2 regions of the Paenibacillus medicaginis genome follow, and region 1 is predicted to be linked to the other one. Evidence: predicted binding sites of a transcription regulator. Region 1 holds the regulator's gene; the other holds the start of a gene.
What was found. Region 1 encodes LexA, which represses DNA repair genes until DNA is damaged. Its sites were predicted from a motif close to CGAACATATGTTCG; they were not measured.
Positions count from the first base shown of each region.

Region 2: a site for LexA is predicted at 1,815-1,828, ahead of ACE5LO_RS03575 (DNA polymerase IV). Genes of this name have one in related genera too.

Region 1 is NZ_JBHIRY010000001.1:122,640-126,057, reverse strand. Features, by position in the region: gene glnA (type I glutamate--ammonia ligase) at 1-1,024, shown strand, start outside; gene ACE5LO_RS00625 (hypothetical protein) at 1,169-1,384, opposite strand; gene lexA (transcriptional repressor LexA) at 1,587-2,213, opposite strand; gene ACE5LO_RS00615 (DUF896 domain-containing protein) at 2,502-2,705, shown strand; gene ACE5LO_RS00610 (hypothetical protein) at 2,820-3,344, shown strand; gene ACE5LO_RS00605 (HAD family hydrolase) at 3,410-3,418, shown strand, end outside.
Region 2 is NZ_JBHIRY010000002.1:222,709-226,126, forward strand. Features, by position in the region: partial or broken gene ACE5LO_RS03570 (class I SAM-dependent methyltransferase) at 101-403, opposite strand; gene ACE5LO_RS03575 (DNA polymerase IV) at 514-1,785, opposite strand; partial or broken gene ACE5LO_RS03580 (NAD(P)H-dependent oxidoreductase) at 2,000-2,296, shown strand; gene ACE5LO_RS03585 (MerR family transcriptional regulator) at 2,468-3,418, shown strand, end outside.

The DNA of each region.
Region 1 (3,418 bases):
CGCTGGCGACCCGCGTGGCATTCTGAAGAGAGTGCTGAAGGAAGCGGAACAAATGGGCTTTTCGTCCATGAACGTGGGACCTGAGCCGGAATTTTTCCTGTTCAAAACCGATGAAAAAGGCAATCCGACCGAAGAGCTGAATGATAGAGGCGGCTACTTTGATCTTGCCCCTACAGACCTGGGTGAAAACTGCCGACGTGAAATCGTACTGACCTTGGAGGAGATGGGCTTTGAGATCGAAGCCTCTCACCACGAGGTGGCGCCGGGACAGCATGAGATTGACTTCAAATATGCCGATGCGATTAAAGCGGCCGACCAGATTCAAACGTTCAAGCTCGTAGTGAAAACGATCGCCAGACAGCATGGCCTGCATGCAACGTTCATGCCAAAGCCGCTGTTTGGTGTGAACGGTTCCGGCATGCACTGCCACCAATCGTTGTTCCAAGGTGATGAGAACGCTTTTTATGATGAAAATGACCAGCTCGGCCTGAGCCGGACAGCCCGACATTATATGGCCGGTATTTTGAAGCATGCCCGCGCGATGGCGGCGATTACGAACCCGACCGTGAACTCGTACAAACGTCTTGTGCCTGGTTATGAAGCTCCGTCCTACGTGGCCTGGTCTGCAAGCAACCGTAGTCCGATGATCCGTATACCGGCTTCGCGCGGTTTGAGTACTCGCGTCGAAGTCCGCAATCCGGACCCTGCCGCGAATCCTTATCTTGCGCTGGCCGTTATGCTTAAAGCAGGTCTGGACGGCATCAAACGCGCGCTTTCACTGCCTGCTCCAATTGACCGTAACATTTATGTCATGACAGAAGAGGAACTGGTGGAAGAAGGAATCGCCAGCCTGCCAGCTGATCTGAAAGAGGCGCTTGGCGAGCTGCTGCGCAGCGAAGTCATTGCTGACGCGCTTGGCGACCATGCTCTTGCTTACTTCTATGAGCTCAAGGAAATCGAATGGGATATGTACCGCACTCAAGTTCACCAATGGGAGAGAGATCAGTATTTGTCTCTTTACTAAGGGGGAGAGTCCTTGGCGCATCAGCGCTGAGGGCTTTATTTATTTGGACGATGGGAATATAACGTGCAAATGAAGTTCGGACGGAAAAGCCTTGGACACTCCAAGGCTTTTGGTTGTGAATAGTCACATGTGGAAGAGGGCTGCTTAGCGGCCTCTTCTTTTTTTGCCTACAGAGCAGATGTAGCAGCTTGGATCGTTTTTCACGATTACAGGGTACATATGATGCGGTATAGGAACCGGATGGCATTTGTTGATCACTTCAATGGGGTGAACTACCGGAACGACCGTTGGATAGTAGCGATCATTGATGATTCGAATCGGAGGGCAGACGATAGGCGCTGCTGCCGGATAATAAGTCATTCTGACAACTCCTTTCGGATATGTTGATATAACATATGCCATTTAGCCGTGCTTGATTGGACAATTGCCTGACGGCAGACATTCATCAGCATGAGCACAGAAACAGAATCATTCATCAGATTAACTTCTGATGAAACAGGAACACCCCTGCGTTTTATGCAAAATAGCACAAAATGCAGGGGTGTGTTCGGTCTAAGCTGATTTAGTGGAAATCCCTGAACAAACCGACTACCTTGCCCAGTATGCTGACTTTGGTCAAGCGGAGCGGTTCATATTTCGGGTTCTCGGGTTGAAGCCGGACATGATCTTTCTCTTTGTAGAAGGTCTTCACGGTCGCTTCATCCTCCTCCGTCATCGCCACAACAATATCTCCGTTATTAGCTGTTTGCTGCTGTCTTACAATGACAAAGTCCCCATTGCTGATGCCTGCTTCAATCATACTGTCCCCTACAACAGACAGCATAAACATCTTGTCATCGCCGACAAATTGCTGAGGCAGTGGAAAATAATCCTCAATATTCTCCGTGGCCGTGATCGGAATGCCTGCGGTTACCTTGCCGACCACCGGGACCCGGGTTACCGTGTAGCTGAACATATGTGTCTGATCCGAATCCTCCTGACCGAGCAGCTCGATTGCCCGCGGCTTGGTGGGATCCCGGCGGATTAGCCCTTTCTTCTCAAGCCTGTCCAGATGTCCATGGACAGTAGAGCTGGAGGCAAGTCCGACCGCCTCTCCGATCTCTCTTACTGAGGGAGGGTATCCCTTTAAGCGAACCTCATTACGTATAAATTCCAAAATTGCCTGCTGCCTGCTGGAAATCTTAGACATATCCCATCAACCCCATTTAAGTAACGTTTGGGAAAATTATAGCATAGAACTGTCGTTCGTACAAACATAAGTTCTGAAAGTCAGCAAACAAATTTTTGCTGATGAAAAGTTATAGAAGGAATTATTCGGATCAACGGGCTTAAGAGCTCCGGAATCAGGGCGGGGGATGTGCTGCACCTGCCAGAATTTTGAGAACAAGACTGTTGCCAGAGCTTGCGGGAACCTTGACAAGCTCTTTTTAACGTGTCAAAGTGTATAGTATCTTTGCTTATTTGGAGGGGACAAAAATTGGATATTGACAGCTTGGTAGCGCGCATCAATGAGCTCGCGCGCAAAGCAAAAGGAGAGGGCTTGACTGAAGCCGAAATAAAGGAAAGAGCCGAGCTTCGCGAAATTTATCTGGGCAACATCCGCAAAAATTTCCGCCAGCAGCTGGAATCCATCGAAATTGTGGATGACGAGCCGGACCAAGACAAAGGACCGAAGCATTAATTACATTATATAGCGATATACAGCCGGTGTTACGGACCGGTCCGCTTGTCGGCGGCCCGGGCAGATGCGCCGTCACTATATAACCGTCACTATTTAGAGGAAGGAAATGTGCATATGGCCGGTTCATTTGAAAGAAAAATTCGCAAAAACATGGAGAAAGTGAACAAGCAGCGCAGAAAGCAGGGGGGGCAACCGATCGGCAGCAGCACAGGCAATACCGGCGATACATATCATGGGCGCAATTTGACAGTTCCGATCATGCTGGTGGGCCTGTCTGTCCTGTATCTGGTCTTGACCATGTTCTGGACACAGGTAGGCATGAGGGGCATGGATTGGCTTGTATTCGGGCTTTATATGCTGCTTGCGGTTGTATTTTTTCTTCGCCGTCCGTACCTGCGGGTTGGCAAAAACGCTCTGTATACGTTAAAAGGCGGCAGAGAGCGTTCGATGCCAGCGGATCAGATCAAGGGGATCAAGGTTCAATCCGGATATGTTATCGTTGAAAAGCAGGGCAAAGGCGGCAACTGGATTTTTAACAAAACGCTGGGACGGTATGATACCGGTGCCATCGCAGAACGGCTTGAGAAATTTGCAGCTTCCAACCAAATCGCGTTTCAATCGGAAGGGTCCGAGACATAATCGTACACGGGGAACAGGATTTAACAGCCATCAGGTGAATTAAATGAAGGAGTGGGACTAGCAGGATGACGATT
Region 2 (3,418 bases), on a different contig from region 1:
CGCTTAACCCGGATATTTTCGCCTAGATTAAGGAAAATAGCGTCGGTCGCGACCATTAGAATTTGAAAAGGTCTTTTATCGTAACATAGCAGATGCTGCAATCAACCATGTGGCAAGCGTTTGAATGGCATGCGAAATCCGGGTATTCTGTCCTCAAATTATTTCTCATTTTTTTATCCATTTCAAACAATAACACTTTCGTTGATCCAGTCAGCTGTGTCTTGATGAAACGTGTGATAGCACCTGTACCTGACCCGAGCTCTGCGACAGCCTTGACCTCATTCCATGGTACATTTTGAACCATTTTAGCCCCTAGAAACCGGGAACTAGGCAGGACACTTCCCACTCGTTTTGGATTTTGGAGAAAGCCTTTTAAAAAAAGCAGATTTTCATTGATGTTCAACTATTTTTCCCCCTCGCTTTGTTTTCCACATAAACATAGTAACGGAAAAATCTAAGGAATTCACGAGGATAAATCTAAAAAAATTCTGAAGATGAAAGATAAACCCCCTCTCATTTATAATGCCCCCCGATTTTCAAAGATCTCTCCAAAGCCTGCCCGGCGGGGGTGAGGGAGGAGGCCCGGATGATCGCCGCGCTGCCATACCGTTCTTTAATGCTGTCCGTGGCTTTTTCCAGAGAGCGGGTTCGCTCCTCGTCTTCAAAGAAGGAGAGCTGGTATGTCTCCCCGTCCGTCAAACCACTCAGGCTGATACCCAGGCGCCGTACCGGCATATGATTCCAGAACTTATAGAAAATCTCCTTCACGGTTTGGTAGACTTTATTCGTATTGTTGGTCAGATCAGGCAGCTTCATCTGGCGGGAAAATCCGGTCGGCGTCTCGTACGGGCTGCACATGCAGCCAACGGTGACCACGGAGCCCATGTATCCTTTGCGGCGGGTGTCCCGACATACTTCCTCCGTGAGCTCCAGCAAAATGGTCTCCACCTCGTGCGGCTCTACATAATCCCTGGGCAGGGTCATCATATGGCCGATCGACTTCTGCGGAGTGCTGAACGTGTACGGGGCGACAGGGCTGTCGTCCAGGCCGTTGGCTGTTCTCCACATCACTTCAGCCTGAATATCCGATTGCTTGCCAAAATGGGCACGAAATTTGCGCTTCAGCTCAGGCAAGGGCGTTCTGGCAATATCTCCGATGGTGGTCATGCCGAGCCGCGCGAAATGGGCTGTCATGCGTGAGCCCACGCCGAACATTTTGTTCACCGGCTGCGGCCACAACAGAGGTTCTATCTCGTTCCTGGACAGCGTGAACAGGCCGCTCTTGTTCTTCTTCGCCCAAATATCGGTTGCGATTTTGGCCAGCATTTTGTTGGAGCTGATGCCAATCCGCACCCAGATCTTGGTGTCAAGCAGAACCTTTTGCTGGATTTCCCGGGCAATGGTCATGGGATCGCTGCCGAATATATGCTGGCTGCGGGACACATCGAGAAACTGCTCGTCAACGCTGAAAACCTCCACCAAGTCGGTATATTTCCTATATATCTCGGTGATTTTCAAAGAAACATCAATATAATATTTCATGCGGGGACGTACAATGACCAACTCCGGACACTTCTTGAGTGCTTGACCGAGGCGTTCGGCTGTAGCTACACCGTGTTTTCTGGCTATAGGACATGCGGCCAAAATAATCCCCGACCTGCGTGTAGGGTCTCCTGCTACCACAAGCGGCTTGTTTTTATACTCCGGATGTTCTGCTTTCTCGACACTGGCATAGAAGCTCTGGCAGTCTGCCAAAAAAATGGTTCGCTCATTTGTCTTAGCCATCTTGTTTCCTCCAACTTAAGGTATAAATGCGAACGTACATTCCTGTATATTATAGAACAAACATTTGTTCTATGTATGAGGTAATTACTGGTTTCTAAAAATGAATAACTAAAGACTTGACGAATCACAAAAGAGTAGCTAAAACGATCATATGTAACTAATGTAGTTACAATTAATTCGAATGTTAATTATTATGAAAGAGGGCAGATCTTGAATGAAAACATTAGTTATTGTGGCGCATCCCCATTTGGAGCAATCCCGCATTAACAAACGGTGGGTCGAGGAGCTTCAAGGCAAGTCAAACGTGACCGTACATAATCTGTATGAGGAATATCCGTCCGAACAGATTGATGTGGCACGTGAGCAGCAATTGCTGGAGGAACATGACCGTATCGTTCTGCAGTTCCCGTTTTATTGGTACAGCACACCGCCGCTTTTGAAAAAATGGGAGGATATGGTCCTGGCTTACGGCTGGGCCTTTGGCGAGGGTGGAACAAAACTGCACGGCAAATGAAGCGGGTATTGACGGGCGGTATTCCGTCCAATACCCGCCTTTTTGTCATTCCGGAAAAGCGGCGGGCATTCACCTTTATCCCTGAATGTGGGGAGCAATTGGCCCGTGCTTACCTTAACGTTGCGTCAATGTTTTATAATGATGTGGACACAGGGAGGGGAACGGAATATGCATAGAATGAAAATTAACGAACTGGCCCGGCAGCTGAATATTTCCGCGCGGGCGATCCGGTTTTATGAGGAAAAAGGGATGATCCGGCCCGGCAAGGACCCGGGGAACGGCTATCGGCTGTTCAGCCAGCGGGATGCGCTGCGCCTGCGCATCATTGTGACGCTGCGTGAATTCGGCATGGGGGTGGGAGAGGTTAAGCAGCTGCTGGAGCTGCTGGATCGTGGGCTACACGAGGAGGCGGTCTATGTGCTGGAGCAGCAGCGTTCCGCCATGTTCGACCGCTGGATGGAAGGCAAGCGCAATCTGGATGCGGCTGATTTTATGATCCGGCAGCTCCAAGGGGAGCGCGGTCCTGAATGGGAGGACCTGTTCGAGCTGGCCGGAGGCCTGAAGCATCGCCGCCAGCTGCGTGACGGCTGGCGGGACACATGGGATTTCGACAGCCGCGCCGCCGTGCATGATGAGCTGGTCAGCGGAACGGATAGCAGCGGGGGGCGGCACCTGGCCTATACGACGACCTTGCGGATGATGGTGGAACGCGTTCTTCCCGCTCCGGGGGAAAGGGGCCTGGATGCCGGCGCCGGCACGGGCAACCTGGCAGGATTGCTTGCGGAAGCTGGTGCGGCAATGGCGGGGATCGACCAGTCCATGGAAATGCTGAAGCAGTGTCGCCGCAAATTCCCGCAGGTGGAGGCGAGACTGGGCAATTTGCTGTCCATACCTTATCTGGATGGAAGCTTCGACTTTGTGGCAAGCAGTTATGCGCTGCGTCATCTGACCCCGGAGCAGAAGCCGGTGGCACTGTCCGAGATGAAGCGGGTACTGAAGCCTCACGGCCGAATCTGCATCGCGGATTTGATGTACGCGGAAGAGGGCAGTCCGGGGAACGATCTGCCGGTGATGGATGTGGCCGACACGGTGATCGGTTCCTTGGATACGCCTGTATAC